DNA from 2 places in the Streptomyces sp. NPDC107654 genome. Region 1 is predicted to be linked to the other one. Evidence: predicted binding sites of a transcription regulator. Region 1 holds the regulator's gene; the other holds the start of a gene.

Region 1 (9,635 bases):
ATCGTCCTCGCCACCCTCGCCTTCAAGGGGCTCGACCACGCCGACGGGCTGGCCGGGACGGTCGGGGTGGTCACCGCCTTCGGCGCAGGGGCGTGTGCCGCCGCCGAGGTGATGGACGGGCTCGCCGTGCTGCTGAGCGTGGTCGCCGCCGCCCTCACCGGTTTCCTGATGCACAACTGGCACCCCGCGCGGATCGGCCTGGGCGCCTGCGGCTCGCTGTTCACCGGATTCGTGCTGTCCTCGGCGGTCGTCTTCACGCGCGCGGGGTACGACATCGGGCCGAGCACGGCGGTGGTGCTCTGCCTCGGTGCCGTCGCCGCCGCCGACGCCCTGCTGGTCGTCCTCGCCCGGGGGGCGGCCCGGCGCCCGCTGCTCCGGCGCGGCCCGGACCACCTCGCGCACCGGCTGCGGCGGCTCGGGCTTACCCCGCAGGGGTCGGTCGTACTGCTCGGCGCCGGCTCCTTCTCCTCGGTGCTCGTGGGGGTGCTCGTGCACACCGGGTGGACGGGGGAGCGGGCGGTGCTGTGGGTGGCCGGCGGGGTGGTGCTCGCCGTGCTGTTGCTCCTTCTGATTCCCGCTCCTCAGGGGCGTCGACCGCCATCGACGCAGGTCACCGGGCACTTGCGTGTAAGGAACGGATAAGAGTTGAGCCTGGCTGACTCAGGTCTGTTGACCCAGCGGGTCTCCTCATGCACACTTGAGCCTGTTCCACTCAAGTCAGCTGGAGGAATCAACCATGGCACGTGCGGTCGGCATCGACCTGGGCACGACTAACTCCGTCGTCAGCGTTCTGGAGGGCGGCGAGCCCACCGTCATCACCAACGCCGAGGGTGCCAGGACCACGCCGTCCGTCGTCGCCTTCGCGAAGAACGGCGAGGTGCTCGTCGGCGAGGTGGCCAAGCGCCAGGCGGTCACGAACGTGGACCGGACCATCCGCTCGGTGAAGCGTCACATGGGCACCGACTGGAAGATCCAGCTGGACGGGAAGGACTTCAACCCGCAGCAGATCTCCGCGTTCATCCTGCAGAAGCTGAAGCGGGACGCCGAGGCCTACCTGGGCGAGAAGGTCACGGACGCGGTCATCACCGTCCCGGCCTACTTCAACGACTCCGAGCGTCAGGCGACGAAGGAGGCCGGCGAGATCGCCGGTCTGAACGTCCTGCGCATCGTCAACGAGCCGACCGCCGCCGCGCTGGCGTACGGCCTCGACAAGGACGACCAGACGATCCTCGTCTTCGACCTCGGCGGCGGCACCTTCGACGTGTCCCTGCTGGAGATCGGTGACGGCGTCGTCGAGGTGAAGGCCACCAACGGTGACAACCACCTCGGTGGTGACGACTGGGACCAGCGCGTCGTCGACTACCTGGTCAAGCAGTTCCAGTCCGGCCACGGCGTGGACCTGTCCAAGGACAAGATGGCCCTCCAGCGCCTCCGCGAGGCCGCCGAGAAGGCCAAGATCGAGCTGTCCTCCTCCACCGAGACCTCGATCAACCTGCCCTACATCACGGCGTCCGCCGAGGGCCCGCTGCACCTGGACGAGAAGCTCACCCGCGCCCAGTTCCAGCAGCTGACGGCCGACCTGCTGGAGCGCTGCAAGACGCCGTTCCACAACGTCATCAAGGACGCCGGCATCTCCATCAACGAGATCGACCACGTCGTCCTCGTCGGTGGCTCCACCCGCATGCCCGCCGTCGCCGAGCTCGTCAAGGAGCTGACCGGCGGCAAGGAGGCCAACAAGGGTGTGAACCCGGACGAGGTCGTCGCCATCGGCGCCTCGCTCCAGGCCGGTGTCCTCAAGGGCGAGGTCAAGGACGTCCTGCTGCTCGACGTCACCCCGCTGTCCCTCGGCATCGAGACCAAGGGCGGCATCATGACCAAGCTGATCGAGCGCAACACCACGATCCCGACCAAGCGCTCCGAGATCTTCACCACGGCCGAGGACAACCAGCCGTCCGTGCAGATCCAGGTCTACCAGGGCGAGCGCGAGATCGCGGCGTACAACAAGAAGCTCGGCATGTTCGAGCTGACCGGTCTGCCGCCGGCGCCGCGTGGCGTCCCGCAGATCGAGGTCTCCTTCGACATCGACGCCAACGGCATCATGCACGTCACGGCGAAGGACCTCGGCACCGGAAAGGAGCAGAAGATGACCGTCACCGGCGGCTCCTCGCTCCCGAAGGAAGAGGTCGACCGCATGCGCGAGGAGGCCGAGCGCTACGCGGAGGAGGACCACAAGCGCCGCGAGGCCGCCGAGGCCCGCAACCAGGGCGAGCAGCTGGTCTACCAGACCGAGAAGTTCCTCAAGGACAACGAGGACAAGGTCCCCGGCGAGATCAAGACCGAGGTCGAGGCCGCGGTCGGCGAGCTGAAGGAAGCCCTCAAGGGCGAGGACACCGCCGAGATCCGCACCGCCACCGAGAAGGTCGCGGGCGTCTCGCAGAAGCTCGGCCAGGCGATGTACGCCGACGCCCAGCAGGCCGCGGGCGGTGCCGAGGGTGCTGCCCCCGGCGGTGCCAAGGCCGCTGACGACGACGTCGTGGACGCCGAGATCGTGGACGACGAGCGCAAGGACGGTGCCGCGTGACGGAGGAGACCCCGGGCTTTGAAGAGAAGCCCGACGTCCCCTCCGGCGCCACCTCCGACGACGCCGAGCCGAAGGCCGCCCCCGAGGAGGGGGCGGCCCCGGCCGGGGACGGACACGAAGAGAACGCCGGTCTGGCCGCCCAGCTGGACCAGGTGCGCACGGCGCTGAGCGAGCGTACGGCGGACCTCCAGCGGCTCCAGGCCGAGTACCAGAACTACCGCCGCCGGGTCGAGCGTGACCGGATCGCGGTCAAGGAGATCGCCATCGCGAACCTCCTGACCGAGCTTCTGCCCGTGCTCGACGACATCGGCCGCGCGCGGGAACACGGCGAGCTGGTCGGCGGCTTCAAGTCGGTGGCCGAGTCGCTGGAGACCGTCGCCGCCAAGATGGGCCTGCAGCAGTTCGGCAAGGAGGGCGAGCCCTTCGACCCGACGATCCACGAGGCCCTGATGCACAGTTACGCACCGGACGTCACCGAGACGACCTGCGTGGCGATCCTGCAGCCGGGGTATCGCATCGGCGAGCGCACCATCCGCCCCGCGCGGGTGGCCGTGGCCGAGCCGCAGCCCGGCGCGCAGACCGTCAAGGCCGAGGGCGCCGAGGAGTCCACCCCGGCGGCCGACGACAAGGAGAGCGGTGGCCCGGACGAGGGCTGACGTGAAGACCGAGGGAAGGCCGGGAGAGGGGGTACGTCGAGGATGAGCACCAAGGACTTCATCGAGAAGGACTACTACAAGGTCCTCGGCGTCCCCAAGGACGCCACCGAGGCCGAGATCAAGAAGGCGTACCGGAAGCTCGCCCGCGAGTTCCACCCGGACGCCAACAAGGGCAACGCCAAGGCCGAGGAGCGCTTCAAGGAGATCTCCGAGGCGAACGACGTGCTCGGCGATCCCAAGAAGCGCAAGGAGTACGACGAGGCGCGCGCGCTGTTCGGCAACGGCGGCTTCCGCCCCGGACCGGGCACGGCCGGCGGCTCCTTCAACTTCGACCTGGGCGACCTCTTCGGAGGCACCGCCCAGAGCGGAGGCTTCGGCGGAGGACTCGGTGACGTCTTCGGGGGCCTGTTCAACCGCGGCGGCACCGCCGGCCCGCGGACCCAGCCCCGGCGCGGCCAGGACATCGAGTCCGAGGTCACGCTGAGCTTCACGGAGGCCATCGAGGGCGCCACGGTGCCCCTCAGGATGTCCTCCCAGGCGCCCTGCAAGGCCTGCTCCGGCACCGGCGACAAGAACGGCACGCCCAGCGTGTGCCCGACCTGCGTCGGCACCGGTCAGGTCGCCCGGGGCTCCGGTGGCGGCTTCTCGCTCACCGACCCCTGCCCCGACTGCAAGGGCCGCGGCCTGATCGCCGAGCACCCCTGCCTGGAGTGCAAGGGCAGCGGACGGGCGAAGTCGTCCCGGACCATGCAGGTCCGCATCCCGGCGGGCGTCACCGACGGGCAGCGGATCCGGCTGCGCGGAAAGGGCGCGCCCGGCGAGCGGGGCGGTCCGGCCGGCGACCTGTACGTGGTGGTCCACGTCGGCGAGCACCCGGTCTTCGGGCGCAAGGGCGACAACCTCACCGTCACCGTGCCGGTGACGTTCGCCGAGGCGGCCCTCGGCGGCGAGGTGCGGGTCCCCACGCTCGGCGGCCCCGCCGTCACCCTGAAGCTGCCGCCCGGCACTCCGAACGGCCGCACGATGCGGGCGCGGGGCAAGGGCGCGGTCCGCAAGGACGGCACCCGCGGCGACCTGCTGGTCACCGTCGAGGTGCGTGTCCCCACGGACCTGTCGGGGAAGGCTCGTGACGCGCTGGAGGCGTATCGCGAGGCGACCGCGGGCGAGGACCCGCGGGCGGAGCTGTTCGAGGCCGCGAAGGGAGCTTGAGAGTGATGGACGGCCGTCGTCCCCGTCAGCGCGGGGGTTTTTCACCGTACGAACTGACTGATGAGACCCCGGTCTACGTCATCTCGGTGGCGGCCCAGCTGTCCGGACTCCACCCGCAGACGCTGCGCCAGTACGACCGCCTCGGCCTGGTCTCCCCGGACCGCACCGCCGGCCGGGGCCGCCGCTACTCGGCCCGTGACATCGAACTGCTCCGCCAGGTGCAGCAGCTGTCGCAGGACGAGGGCATCAACCTGGCCGGCATCAAGCGGATCATCGAACTGGAGAACCAGGTCGCGGCCCTCCAGTCCCGGGTCGCGGAGCTGGAGGCGGCCCTGGACGGCGCGGCGGCCGCGATGCGGCAGCGCGAGGCCGCCGTGCACGCCTCCTACCGGCGCGACCTGGTCCCGTACCAGGAGGTCCAGCAGACCAGCGCGCTGGTGGTGTGGCGGCCGAAGCGGCAGCAGCAGGACTGACCCGCACACTCGCAGGACGAGAGGGGCCCGGACTTCCGGGCCCCTCTCGCCGTGTGTGCGGGTACACCCGGGTCCCGTCCTGGGCGGTGGCCGCGAGGGCGAGGGGGCCGCCGGAGCCGCGGTCGCGGGTGACGGTCCGGCAGATGCCGAAGCCGTCGCCGGGCAGACCCGCCGCGGGGGCGCCGGCGCCCCTCTGCTCGGAGGGCGCGCCGCCGCAGTCGGTCTTCTCCGGGGTGCCCGAGAACGTGGTGTTCGCGAGGAATCACCGGATGCAGACCGGTGAAGCGCAGGTCGTCGCGGCGGACGCGGCCGGGACGGTGACGCCGAGCAGGGCGGCGGCGGACGCGACGAGAACCCCGGCGGCGGTCGTACGTCTGGCTGAGTTCATTCGGTCGTCTGATCGAGCCGGAGAGGGGTTCGGGGCCGCCGTGATCATGAACCGTGACGTACCGGGTGGGTTGTACGGATCTTGGTGGAATCCGTGAACTCCCTTTGGTGTACGGCCCGTAAAGGCCACATGAAGGGTGTTTCGCGTGACCTTCACAGATGCAGCCGAGCGTGGTGTTGCGCACTCGTTAAGTGATTTTTCTTGACGACGGGTACGGGCTCAGCGTTGTCTTTTCAGTCACCTGGGTCGTATTGCAGCACCCACGTCCGGAAACGCACTGAAGTGAGCCCCGCATGCGTCGTATCGCCATCTCCGTGGCCCTGTCCACGATGACCCTCTCGCTCGCCGGCTGCGGCGTGCTGAACGCGACGGGGGACGGCGCGAGCGCGAGCCCGACGAAGGGCAACGACATCACGGTGGGCCTGCTGCTGCCGGAGAAGTCGAACACCCGCTACGACCGGTTCGACTACCCCATCATCAAGGACAAGGTGGCCGAACTCACCAAGAAGCAGGGCAAGGTGGAGTACGCCAACGCCGACGCCAGCGCGGCCCGGCAGTCCGAGCAGCTCCAGAACATGATCGACTCCAAGGTGGACGTCATCCTGCTGGACGCCGTCGACGCGCACGCCGTCGCCGACGGGGTGAAGAAGGCCAAGGACGCGGGCATCCCGGTCATCGCCTACGACCGGCTCGCCGAGGGCCCGATCGACGCGTACATCTCCTTCGACAACGAACTCGTCGGTGAGGTGCAGGGCCGCACCCTGCTGGAGGCCCTCGGATCGGGCGTCGACACCTCCGACAAGGTCGTCATGATGAACGGCTCGCCCACCGACCCGAACGCCAAGCAGTTCAAGGAGGGCGCGCTCTCCGAGCTGAACGGCAAGGTGGACATCGCGGCGAGCTACGACACCACCGAGTGGAAGCCGGAGAACGCCGAGGCCAACATGGCCAAGGCGATCGCGCAGATCGGCAAGAGCAACATCGCCGCGGTCTACTCGGCCAACGACGGCATGGCCGGCGGTGTCATCAAGGCCCTGAAGGCGGCCGGTGTCACCGACCTGCCCCCGATCACCGGTCAGGACGCCGAACTGGACGCGGTGCAGCGGGTCGTCTCCGGTGAGCAGTACATGAGCGTCTACAAGTCCTACCCGGACGAGGCCGAGGCCGCCGCGCAGATGGCCGTCACCAAGATCCAGGGCAAGGACATCCAGTTCGACGCCCTCACCCAGGACCGGGTGGACAGCCCCACCGCCAAGGACATCCCGGCCCGGCTGGTCCAGGTGAGCGCGCTCACCAAGCGCACCATCAAGGACACCGTCATCGAGGACGGCATCTACACCGTCGGCGACATCTGCACCGCCAAGTACAAGGCGGCCTGCGCGGCGATCGGCCTGAAGTAGGCCGGTCCCCGGCGGCACCCGCGGGGGAGCGGCGCCGAACCCGGTCACGGCGGGACGTTCCGGTGGCCCCCGCGCAGTGAGCCGTGTTGCGGACCCGGTTGGGCGCCGCGCATAGTTGCGCTGCGGAAGTGGCAGCACACCGGGGGTGGAATGGGCGATGGCCGGGCACGGGGCGGAGGAGCACCCTCACGGTGCCGACCGGCTGTGTGAAGCCGGGGACCGGGTGTACTCCCGTGCCGTACGCCGGGGCAGGGTGCCGCGCACGGACGCCGAACCGGTGCCCTGCCTGCTGGAACTGGCCCTGCTGCACCCGGACCCCGACGACATGGACTGGCTGGTGCCGACCTCCCCGCAGGAGGTCATGACCCGGCTGCTGCGCGGGGTCTACGACGAGGTCAGCGAGAGCCAGCGGCGGATGGGCTCGGCGGTGGCCGCCTTCGAGTGGTACGCGGGCCTGGGCCGGCAGCTGAACGCGCTCGCGGCACCGGCCGAGGGCAGCGCCATCCGTGTCCTGGACGGCCTCTCCCGCATCCAGGCCGCGATGGACGAGGCGACCGAGGCGTGCACCACCGAGGTGCTCACCGTGCAGCCCGGCGGCATCCGGCGCGAGGCCGAGCTGACCGAGGGCCTGCACCGGGCGCTCGCCCTGCGCGGCCGGGGCGTCCGCATGCGGGACCTGTACACCCACGTCGCCCGGCACGGCCAGGGCCTGCTCAACTACCTGGAGCTGATGGGCGACACGGTGGAGGCCCGCACCCTGGACGAGGTCATCGACCGGCTCATCCTCTTCGACCGCACGGTGGCGTTCATCCCCGCCAACGCCGACCGCACGATGGCCCTGGAACTGCGCCACCCGGCTCTGGTGGAATACCTGGTGACGGTCTTCGAACGCCTCTGGCGCCTGGCGATCCCGTTGACGGCGCCCCTGCCCGACACGGGCATCGAGGGCATCTCCCACCGTGAGCAGTCCATCGCCGCGCTGCTGGCGGAGGGACACCAGGACGCCGTCATCGCCGAACGCCTCGGCATCAGCGTCCGCACCTGCCGGGCCCACATCGCCCGCCTCTCCGAGACCCTCGGCGCGGCCAGCCGCACCCAGCTCGGCGTCCGCATCGCCCAGGTCGGCCTCGACGGCCACCGCCCGCCCCTGCCGGCCACCGCCCTCTCCGGCCGGGACCAGGAGCCCCCGGCCGCCCGGTGAGCCGCCCGAGCCGCGCCCGGCGGCCCTCACCGCGGGGCGGGGCCCGGGCGTCTCAGCGGGGCGTCTCGGTGTCCCGCTCCAGGATGCCGGACTGGGCGATGAGATAGCCCAGTTGCGCGCGGCTGCCGCTGCCGAGGGCGTGGGCGAGTTTGGCGATGTGGGCCCGGCAGGTGCGGACGTTCATGCCGAGGCGGCGGGCGATGGCCTCGTCCACGTGGCCTTCGACCAGGAGCTTGGCGATGGAGTGCTGGATCTCGGTGATGCCGCCGGGGGCCGTTTCGTAGGGGGCGCCGGCGCTCAGCGGGACGGCCCGGCCCCACATGAACTCGAACACCTTGATCAGGTAGCGGACCAGGCCCGGATGACGCAGTTCCAGCGCGACCTGCTGATCGTCCCGGATGGGGATGAAGGCGACGGCCTCGTCGCAGACGATGAGCCGCTCCACCAACTCGTCGATGGTGCGGTACTCCGCCTTGCCGTTGGCGAGTTGGGCGACGTAGGCCAGCTTCTCCGGGTTGTGGCGCGCGGTGTGCTGGTAGAGCGTGCGGATCCTGACCCCGCGTTCGATGAGCGGCCGGTCGCGTTCCAGGCCCCGCAGCAGGTTCTGCTCCGACAGGCGGTCACTCGGCTGTACGGTGAGCACCTCGTTCTGGCACTGCGATGTGGCGAGGTTCAGCGCCGCGTTGATGCGTTCCCCGCCCTCCAGCACCGCGATGGAGTCGGTGGAGGCGGCCATGTGACTGCTGATCGCCATGAACGGCTCGAAAGCATCGGCGAGTCGGACGGACAGCCGCCTGCGTTCTGTGATCTCCCGTTCTATAGGGCTCAGGCGCTGTGCCAGGGCCACGGGAGCGGGAAGGGGCAGGAGCCACTCAGGATCGTCCGGATCCGGATGCAGGAGGTCGAACTCCACTAGACAGGGGGCGGTTTCCACGTCCGACCGAGCGATGCGTCCGGCCCGCAGGGCATCGGCGTAGAGACGTCCACCATCCTCACACATCTCGGTCACGGCATGGGGATGTGCAGCTTTAGTCCGATTCGTTGCCAAATCTCCACCCCCCAGGGTCCTGAACGTGCAGGAACATGATGCATCGATTATGTGGCCATGACGTGCCCGAATGAGCCATCGTCGTACTCGACGGGGGAAGAGGGGACCTTCAAGTGAGGACGAAGCCGACTATGGGCAAGAGACTGCTTCGCTCGATACTTGTCGCCGCTTTCTCCGTCGTGATGACCGCGGGGGCGCTGGGCGGCCTCGCGAGCGAGAAGGCCGACGTACGAGCGGACACAACCTGGCCGGCCGCGGCCGCGACGAGTGTGGCACTGAGCGACACCACGTGGCCCGTGGCCCCCAAGGACGGCGTGAGGAGCTGACGTGACAACCCCGCCCGACGACCGCTCCTTCCGTCGCGAAATGGCCACCGCCTACCGCTCCGGCTGGCACTTCATCGATCTGGTCACCGCCATCCCCCACAGCGGTGACTCGCTGATGGTGACCGTGTTCGGTGAGCCGGTCGTCGTCACGCGGGACGAGGACGACGACGTGCGGGCGTTCCGGTGTCTGCGCAAGCCGCGCGGTGCGCCGCAGCCGGTGCGATGCGCCATCCGGTACGGAATGATCTTTGTGAACCTGGACCAGCGGGACCACCGGTTGTCCGAGCCGGAGGAGCCCGACCTGACGACCATCTCGGCCACCCCCCGCAGTGCCTGACGCGATTCCCCCGTCG
Region 2 (9,635 bases), on a different contig from region 1:
CGGGTCGAGGTTGCCCTCGAACTCGCGGAAGATCTGCGCGTACGACTTGCCGACGATGTTGGCGAGGACGTTCAGGCGGCCGCGGTGGGCCATGCCGATGACGACCTCGTCCAGCCGGGACTCGGCGGCGGAGTCGATGACCGCGTCGAGCAGCGGGATGACGGACTCGCCGCCCTCCAGGGAGAAGCGCTTCTGGCCGACGTACTTCGTCTGCAGGAACGTCTCGAAGGCCTCCGCCGCGTTCAGGCGGCGCAGGATCCGCAGCTGCTCCTCGCGCTCCATCTTGGAGTGCGGGCGCTCCACGCGGTCCTGGATCCACTTGCGCTGCTTGGGGTCCTGGATGTGCATGAACTCGATGCCGGTGGTGCGGCAGTACGAGTCGCGGAGCACACCGAGGATGTCGCGCAGCTTCATCATCGACTTGCCGGCGAAGCCGCCGACGGCGAACTCGCGCTCCAGGTCCCACAGGGTGAGGCCGTGCTCGACGATGTCCAGGTCGGGGTGCTTGCGCTGCTTGTACTCCAGCGGGTCGGTGTCGGCCATGACGTGGCCGCGGACCCGGTAGGAGTGGATCAGCTCGAAGACGCGGGCGGCCTTGGTGACGTCGTCGTCGTGCGAGGCGTCGATGTCACGCAGCCAGCGGACCGGCTCGTACGGGATCCGCAGCGCCTCGAAGATGTCGTCGTAGAAGCCGTTCTCGCCGAGCAGCAGGTTGGCGACGGTGCGCAGGAACTCGCCGGAGGCGGCGCCCTGGATGACCCGGTGGTCGTAGGTCGACGTGAGCGTCATGACCTTGGAGACGCCGAGCTTGTTCAGGGTGTCCTGGCTGGTGCCCTGGAACTCCGCCGGGTAGTCCATGGAGCCGACGCCCATGATCACGGACTGGCCGGGCATCAGGCGCGGCACGGAGTGGACGGTGCCGAGGCCGCCGGGGTTGGTCAGGGAGACCGTGACACCGGTGAAGTCGTCCATCGTCAGCTTGCCGTCACGGGCGCGGCGGACGATGTCCTCGTAGGCCTGCCAGAACTCGAAGAAGTTCAGCGTCTCGGCCTTCTTGATGGCGGCCACGACGAGCTGGCGGTCGCCGTTCGGCTTGACCAGGTCGATGGCCAGACCGAGGTTGACGTGCGCCGGCTTGACGAGGGTCGGCTTGCCGTCCTTCTCGCCGAACGACCAGTTCATCGACGGCATGGCCTTGATGGCCTGCACCATCGCGAAGCCGATCAGGTGCGTGAAGGAGATCTTCCCGCCCCGGGCGCGCTTCAGGTGGTTGTTGATGACGATCCGGTTGTCGAACAGCAGCTTCACCGGGACCGCGCGCACGGACGTCGCGGTCGGCAGCTCCAGCGAGGCGTTCATGTTCTTCGCGACGGCGGCGGACGGACCACGCAGCGTCACGTACTCGGGACCCTCGGGGGCCTCGGCGGCCGAAGATCGCGCGGCGCCGGCCGCTCCGGTGGAGCCGGTGCCCGCACCGGGCTTCGCCTTCGGCTGAGCGGGCGCCTGTGCGGGCGTCGCCGGCTTGGCCGGGGCGGGGGCCGCCTGCGCCGCGGGAGCGGCGGCCGCGGCGGGCTTCGGGGCCGCGGGGGCGGCCGGGGCGGCGGCCTGGGGGGCCGGAGCCGCGGGCTGGGGCTTCGGGGCCGTGGTGGTCTCTGCGGCCCCCGTGGCCGCAGTACCCGCCGGAGCCGGAGTGGCAGGAGCACCCGGCTTGTAATCGGCGAAGAAGTCCCACCAGGCGCGGTCTACCGAATTCGGGTCCTGGAGGTACTGCTGATAGATCTCGTCGACGAGCCACTCGTTCGGACCGAACGCGGCAGCGGGGTTCTTCCCGGCTTGGTCGTCGGTGGAGATGCTCGAGTTACTGGGGGACTGTGGCGACACGGCGGCAACCGCCCTCTTCCGCTTCACAAGGTGATGGACAGCGGGAATAAAGGCTACGCCTCCCTGGCCGGGAAGGTCAGGCCGGGCATGGTCATCGTCGCGTAAGTCACATCAAGAATCTTGTTTCAGGGCTTGAAATGGCGGGAAACAAGCGTGGTTCCGCATGTGAGAGGGTGCGTCGGCCCGGGCCCGGCGCGCCTTCGTTCGACGGGTGGCGCGGGCCTGCCTGTGATCACACGTGTCCAGCTGCGCGGAGCGGCAGCGACCGTCGTGGATCTTGTGCTTCCGGTTCGGACCCTACGTCAACTCGGGACGGAAGTCAGTCCCGGGAGAGTGACGATGATCCGGCAGCCTCGCTCGGATTCGGCCACACCGATCCGGCCGCCGTGCAGATCCACCGCCCAGCGGGCGATCGCCAGCCCCAGCCCCGTGCCGCCGTCGCTGCCCGGCCCGTGCGGCCGGGTGACGGCACCCCGGTTGAACCGCTCGAACACCCGGTGCCACTCGGACCGGGGGATGCCGGGGCCCTCGTCCAGGACCTCCAGCTCCAGCGACTCCGGCTGCGGCCCCCGGCGCGCCCGCACGGTCACCCGGCCGTGCGGCGGGCTGTGCTTGACCGCGTTGTCGATCAGGTTGGCGACGACCTGGTGGATGCGCTCGGGGTCGGCGTGCGCGGTCAGCTCCGGCGGCGAGACGTCGAGGTGCAGATGGACGTCCGTGCGGGTGTGGCTGCCCGAGCCGGTGGCCATGCCCGCGCGCGCCGAGGCGACCATGTTGGCCTCCTTCAGCACGCCCGAGAGGTACGGCCACACCTCGAACCGGCGCAGCTTCAGCGGGACGACGCCGTTGTCCAGCCGGGACAGGTCCAGCAGGGTCTCCACCAGCCGGCCGAGCCGCTCGGTCTGCTTCAGGGCCGTCCGCATGGTCTCCGGGTCGGCCTCGGTGACCCCGTCCACGATGTTCTCCAGCACCGCGCGCAGCCCGGCGATGGGTGTGCGCAGCTCGTGGGAGACGTTCGCGACCAGCTCCTTGCGCTGGTTGTCCTGGGCCTCCAGCTCATCGGCCATGACGTTGATCGTCTGGGCCAGGTCGCCGAGTTCGTCGCGGCGGTTCTCGCGCACCCGGCGGGTGTAGTCGCCCTGCGAGATGGAGCGGGCCACCGCGTTCATCTCGTCCAGCGGCATGGTGAGCGAGTGCGCCACGAACTGCGTGATGAGCAGTGTGGCGATCATCGAGAAGACCGTGATGAAGCGCAGCTCCGTCTTGGTGTGCACCGCGACGATCGACAGACCGGTGGTGATGAGCACCGAGATGACGACCAGCGCACCCAGCTTGGTCTTGATCGAGAACGGGCGTACGCCGCCCCAGGGGTCCTCGCCGAGGGTCCCGGGGCTCCTCCGTGCGGCCTGGCGCCCGTCGCGGCTCACGGGGTCGGTGTCTCCAGCGCGTAGCCCACACCGTGCACGGTACGGATGCGCTCCGCGCCGATCTTCCGCCGCAGCGCCTTGATGTGGCTGTCGACCGTGCGGGTGCCGGAGGCGTCCGCCCAGTCCCACACCTCGGCCAGCAGCTGCTCCCGGGAGAGCACCGCGCGCGGGGTGTTCGCCAGGCACACCAGCAGGTCGAACTCGGTGGGTGTCAGGTGGACGTCCTCGGACTTCACCCGCACCCTGCGCTGCGCGTGGTCGATCTCCAGCTCGCCGAGGCGCAGGATGCCGGAGCGGGGCGTGGCGGCGGCCAGCGCGGCCCGCTCCATCCGGCGCAGCAGCACGTGCACGCGGGCCGCCAGCTCCCGCATCGAGAACGGCTTGGTCATGTAGTCGTCGGCGCCGACGCCGAGCCCGACGAGCATGTCCGTCTCGTCGTCCCGCGCGGTCAGCATCAGGACCGGTACCGGCCGCTGGGCCTGCACCCGCCGGCACACCTCCAGCCCGTCGAAGCCGGGCAGCATGATGTCGAGGATCAGCAGGTCGGGCTGCCAGGCCTCGGCCGTGTCGACGGCGGCCGGTCCGTCGGCCGCCGTCTGCACCAGGAATCCCTCGGCGCGGAGCCGGGCCGCGATGGCGTCGAGGATCGTGGGATCGTCCTCGACGACCAGCACCCGGCGCTGTGCGCCCGGGGTGGTCGTCGCCGCGCCGCTCTGGGAGGTGTGTGTCTGCTCCATCGCCCGCCCCTGTTGTTGCTTTCCGGAATCCGTGGGGTGATCCCATGTCTGCGATTGACGCTTGAATGATCGGCGTCAGGGCAGCACATTACGGGGACTCACCGCGCTGTCGCTATCCAGGTCGGACGCCGAGGTGGACGGCGTCCGGAACGCCCCGGGCAACCGGCACCTCTTCGGTACGCACCTGCTGGAACCCGGCATTCCGCAAGCTTCCTTCAAATTCCGGAGAGGGCTGGGCCGACCACACCGCGAGCACCCCGCCGGGTCTCAACACCCGCGCGCAGGCGGCGAGTCCGGCCGGTGAGTAGAGGCCGTCGTTGCCCTCCGAGACGGTCCAGCCGGGCCCGTTGTCGATGTCGAGGCACAGCGCGTCGAACGTGTCGGATGTCTCATTGACGTAGGTCACGAGATCCGCTTCCACGATCGAGGTCCGCGGGTCGGCGAGCGCGTCCGCGGACACCTCGGCCAGCGGTCCCTCCCGGTGCCAGCCGATCACGGCGGGCTCCCGCTCCACCACGGTGATCCGCCCCCACCCGGGCCCCGCGGCGGCGTGTGCGAGCGAGAATCCCACGCCCAGCCCGCCGATCAGCACCTCGGGTGCCGGCCGCCCGTCCAGCGCCGACCGGGCCGCGTCGACCAGCAGCCGCTCCGACCGGCCGTCGGAGGTGTCCATCAGGAAACAGCCGTTGGCGATGATCTGCAGCAGCGCACCGTGCCTGCGCAGCACCACCTCGCCGTACGGGCCGTCGCGTCGGTCAAGGACCACAGGAGAGTCGTACACGGCAGTCATGCCCCCATCCTGCTCGAACGGCGCCCGGCGTTCACGGGAATTGCGCATGACGCCCCCGGACGTGTGCCACGGGCCGCGGGCCGGACGCGGCGGGCCGGTGAGAGGTTGCCGTGAAACCGCTCTCGCGTGGCGTCGGTCATAGACAGCGGCGCACCGGGCACGGAGGGTGGGGCGCGACGGAAGGAGCGCCTCACCGTGGAACGGAGCACGACGGGCCCCTCGCAGGGCGTGTCCCCGCCCGCGCCGGGCGCGCCCCTTCCGGACGGCACGGCCGCCGCCGGCCCCCCGGTCCTCGCGGGCCTGCTCGACGGCATACCCCGCCAGCGCGGCGCCGCGCCCCCCGCTCCGGCCGCGCGCCCGTCCCGTCCGCTGCCCCGTCCGTGGCGCCTGCTGCCCACTCCGGCCGGCACCCCGTTCACCTTCGCCTACACGGCCGTCCTGGCCGTCACCTCCCTGGTCGCGGCCCGCGCCGACCCCGGTCTGGTGCACGCCCTGCACCAGGAGTCCAGCACGGACGTGGCCCACCTGGCCGGCGCGCCCGTGCCGGTGCTCCTGGCGAGCGCGCTGTGGGTCGCGGGCGGGCTCCTCTCGCCGTACGCGCTCGGTTTCGTGCTGGTGCTCACCGCGCTGGAGCGACGGGCGGGCGCGCTGCGGGCCGCCGGTGTCTTCCTGGCCGGCCATGTCCTGGCCACCCTCGCCACCGAGGTCCCGGTGGGCCTCGCCGTCCTCGCCGGCCACCTGCCCGGATCCTCGCTGCACCGCCTGGACTACGGCATCAGCTTCGGCGTGGCCGCGAGTACCGGAGCCCTGGCGGGCCTGCTCCGCCCGTGGCTGCGCTGGCCCCTGCTGGCACTGGTGACCGGCGCGCTCCTGGACGCGCTGCTGGTGTACGCCGATCCCCTGACCGACTGGGGTCACCTGATCGCGCTGGCGATCGGCGTGTCCGCCTGGCCTCTCGTACGCCGCCGGGACCGGCCGGCCTGACGGGCGCGGCGAACCGCGCGACCAGCCGCGAAACCCCCGGATGACGCAGGTGCTCCGTTGCCGTGACGCAGGTTTTCCGTCGCCGGCACCCCTTCGGCGCACATGATCGCTCACAGCGAACACCCTCACGGGAACAATGGGCGGCGCCAGAACATTGAGTCGGCATAGCTCAAGTTGACTGCCGAAGGGGAAATCATGGCTGCTGAGTCACCGGCGTTCACGCTGACCCTGCCCGTGCTGCCGCTCGACGACGAGGTCGTGCTGCCCGGGATGGTGGTTCCGCTGGACCTGAGCGACGCCGAGGTGCGGGCCGCGGTGGAGGCCGCGCAGGCCGCCGCCCGTTCCGAACCCGGGAAGCCCAAGGTGCTGCTGGTGCCGCGCGTCGACGGCACGTACGCCAGGACCGGCGTCCTCGGCACGGTCGAGCAGGTCGGCCGGCTGGCCGACGGTGACCCCGGGGCCCTGATCCGCGGGCGGAGCCGGGTCCGCATCGGCGCCGGCACCACCGGACCGGGCGCCGCCCTCTGGGTCGAGGGCGCCCGGGTCGAGGAGGCCGTTCCCGAGCCGCTGCCGGGCCAGGTGGCCGAGCTGGTCAAGGAGTACAAGGCGCTCGCCACCACATGGCTGAAGAAGCGCGGCGCCTGGCAGGTCGTGGACCGCGTCCAGGCCATCGACGACGTGTCGGCCCTCGCCGACAACTCCGGCTACTCGCCGTTCCTGACCACCGAGCAGAAGGTCGAGCTGCTGGAGACGGCCGACCCGGTGGCCCGCCTCAGGCTCGCCACGCAGCAGCTGCGCGACCACCTCGCGGAGCAGGAGGTGGCCGAGACCATCGCCAAGGACGTCCAGGAGGGCGTCGACAAGCAGCAGCGCGAGTTCCTGCTGCGCCGTCAGCTGGAGGCGGTGCGCAAGGAGTTGCGCGAGCTGAACGGGGAGAACTCCAGGGATTCCGTCGAGGAGTCCGACGACTACCGCGCCCGCGTGGAGGCCGCCGGTCTGCCGGAGAAGGTCCGCGAGGCCGCCCTGAAGGAGGTCGACAAGCTGGAGCGCGCCTCCGACCAGTCGCCCGAGGGCTCCTGGATCCGCACCTGGCTGGACACGGTCCTGGAGATGCCGTGGAACGAGCGGACCGAGGACGCCTACGACATCCAGGGCGCGAAGGCGGTGCTGGACGCCGAGCACGCCGGTCTGGAGGACGTCAAGGAGCGCATCACCGAGTACCTGGCCGTGCGCAAGCGGCGCGCCGACCGCGGGCTCGGCGTCATCGGCGGGCGGCGCGGCGGTGCCGTACTCGCCCTGGTCGGCCCGCCTGGTGTCGGAAAGACCAGTCTGGGAGAGAGTGTCGCGCACGCCATGGGCCGCAAGTTCGTCCGGGTCGCCCTCGGCGGCGTCCGTGACGAGGCCGAGATCCGCGGTCACCGCCGTACGTACGTCGGCGCGCTGCCCGGCCGGATCGTGCGCGCCGTCAAGGAGGCCGGGTCGATGAACCCGGTGGTCCTGCTGGACGAGATCGACAAGGTGGGCTCCGACTTCCGGGGCGACCCGGCCGCCGCCCTCCTCGAAGTGCTCGACCCGGCGCAGAACCACACCTTCCGGGACCACTACCTGGAGGTCGAGCTGGACCTGTCCGACGTGGTCTTCCTCGCCACCGCCAACGTCCTGGAGGCCATCCCGGAGGCGCTCGCCGACCGGATGGAGATCGTCCGCCTGGACGGCTACACCGAGGACGAGAAGGTCGTCATCGCCCGCGACCACCTGCTCCCGCGTCAGCTGGAGCGGGCCGGCCTGGACAAGGACGAGGTCACGCTCGACGAGAGCGCGCTGCGCAAGCTCGCCGGCGAGTACACCCGCGAGGCGGGCGTACGGACCCTGGAGCGGTCCGTCGCCCGGCTGCTGCGGAAGATCGCCGCGCAGCACGAACTGGGCGAGCGGGAACTGCCGTTCACCGTCACCGACGGCGACCTGCGCGCGCTGATCGGCCGGCCGCACCACGTGCCCGAGTCCGCCCAGGACCCGGCCGAGCGCCGTACGGCCGTGCCCGGCGTGGCGACCGGCCTCGCGGTCACCGGCGCCGGCGGCGACGTGCTCTACGTGGAGGCGTCCCTGGCCGACCCGGAGACGGGCGCGGCGGGGCTGACCCTGACCGGCCAGCTGGGTGACGTGATGAAGGAGTCGGCGCAGATCGCGCTGAGCTTCCTGCGCAGCCACGGCGCCGAGCTGGAGCTGCCGGTGGCCGACCTCAAGGACCGGGGCGTGCACATCCACTTCCCGGCGGGCGCGGTGCCGAAGGACGGCCCGAGCGCGGGCATCACGATGACCACGGCCCTCGCCTCGCTGCTCTCCGGCCGCCTGGTCCGCACCGACGTCGCCATGACTGGCGAGGTCTCGCTGACCGGCCGGGTCCTGCCGATCGGCGGGGTGAAGCAGAAGCTGCTCGCCGCCCACCGCGCCGGGGTGACCACCGTGATCATCCCCAAGCGCAACGAGCCCGACCTGGACGACGTCCCGGCCGAGGTGCTGGACAAGCTGGACGTCCACGCCGTGACCGACGTCCGCCAGGTCCTGGAGCTGGCGCTCGCGCCCGCCACGAGCGAGTCGGCGCCGGAGGTTCCGGTCGCGGCGTGACGCCCGCTCCCGGAGGAGCGTCCGGATGAGCTCCGGTACGAGCTCCGGTCGAGCGTCCGGATGAGCTGCCGGACGCGGGAGGCCCGGGTCCCGTGAGGGAGGCCCGGGCCTTCCCCGTACGCGCCCCCCGTCCCGGCCATGGGCCCGAAAGGGGATCACTCGGTAGAATCAGGACGTGACGTGGGCTCCCGAGAGCGCCTCCGGCCTGATCGGGGCCGAGATCGCGGGCTACCGGGTGGAGCGCGAACTCGGCCGTGGTGGGATGGCCGTCGTCTACTGCGCCAAGGACCTGCGCCTCGGCCGCACGGTCGCCCTGAAACTGCTCGCCCCCGAGTACACCCGCAACGAGGCCTTCCGCAGCCGCTTCGCCCAGGAGTCCCGGGTCGCCGCCGCCATCGACCACCCCAACATCGTGCCGGTCTTCGAGGCCGGAGAGGCGGACGGGGTGCTGTACATCGCCATGTGCTTCGTGGCCGGCCTCGACCTGCGCGCCCTGCTCGACCGCGAGGGCCCCCTCCCGGTGCCGGCCGCGCTGCGCATCGCCGCCCAGCTCGCCTCCGCGCTCGACGCGGCCCACGCCCGCGACCTGGTGCACCGGGACGTCAAGCCCGGCAACGTGCTGATCACCAAGGGCATCGACAGCGACCACCCGGAGCACGTGTACCTCACCGACTTCGGGCTGGCCAAGAAGTCCCTGTCGCTCACCGGGTTCACCACGGCCGGCGAGTTCGTCGGCACGCTGGACTACGTGGCGCCCGAGCGGATCGCCGGGCGCCCGGTGGACGGCCGGTCCGACCAGTACAGCCTCGCCTGCGTGGTCCACGAGACCCTCGCGGGTGCCCCGCCCTTCCGGCGGGCGGACCACATGGAGCTGCTCTGGGCCCACCAGTACGACCCCCCGCCCGCGCTGAGCAAGGACCGGCCGGACATCCCCGCCGCCGCGGACGAGGTCCTGCGCCGGGCCCTGGCGAAGATCCCCGACGACCGCTACGACACCTGCCTGGAGTTCGTGGGTGCCCTGCGCGGTGCCGTCGGCGGCGCCGGCCGCGGCGCGTCCGCACCGGCGTCGGCCGACCTGCCCCCGGCCGCCCCCTGCGCGGACCGGGGCGCGCGGGAGGCCGAGGAGCCCGCGCCTCCCGAGCCGCACCCGCTTCCCCAGCCGGACCCGCTGCCCGAACCGCCGCCGCTGCC

The links. Region 1 encodes HspR, which represses chaperone genes until heat shock. Its sites were predicted from a motif close to TTGAGNNNNNNNNNCTCAA; they were not measured.
Region 2: lon (endopeptidase La) is a predicted target of HspR. The motif match lies at 5,974-5,992, and genes of this name have one in related genera.

Annotation. Positions count from the first base shown of each region.
Region 1 is NZ_JBVKBI010000020.1:133,267-142,901, reverse strand. Features, by position in the region: gene ACZ7N4_RS29355 (MraY family glycosyltransferase) at 1-642, shown strand, start outside; gene dnaK (molecular chaperone DnaK) at 737-2,581, shown strand; gene grpE (nucleotide exchange factor GrpE) at 2,578-3,237, shown strand; gene dnaJ (molecular chaperone DnaJ) at 3,280-4,446, shown strand; gene ACZ7N4_RS29335 (heat shock protein transcriptional repressor HspR) at 4,452-4,919, shown strand; gene ACZ7N4_RS29330 (hypothetical protein) at 5,182-5,307, opposite strand; gene ACZ7N4_RS29325 (sugar ABC transporter substrate-binding protein) at 5,601-6,707, shown strand; gene ACZ7N4_RS29320 (helix-turn-helix transcriptional regulator) at 6,865-7,908, shown strand; gene ACZ7N4_RS29315 (helix-turn-helix transcriptional regulator) at 7,961-8,956, opposite strand; gene ACZ7N4_RS29310 ((2Fe-2S)-binding protein) at 9,323-9,619, shown strand.
Region 2 is NZ_JBVKBI010000032.1:30,597-40,231, reverse strand. Features, by position in the region: gene ACZ7N4_RS35220 (multifunctional oxoglutarate decarboxylase/oxoglutarate dehydrogenase thiamine pyrophosphate-binding subunit/dihydrolipoyllysine-residue succinyltransferase subunit) at 1-1,881, opposite strand, end outside; gene ACZ7N4_RS35215 (HAMP domain-containing sensor histidine kinase) at 2,184-3,308, opposite strand; gene ACZ7N4_RS35210 (response regulator transcription factor) at 3,305-4,045, opposite strand; gene ACZ7N4_RS35205 (spermine/spermidine synthase domain-containing protein) at 4,158-4,835, opposite strand; gene ACZ7N4_RS35200 (rhomboid-like protein) at 5,031-5,819, shown strand; gene lon (endopeptidase La) at 6,015-8,444, shown strand; gene ACZ7N4_RS35190 (serine/threonine-protein kinase) at 8,620-9,635, shown strand, end outside.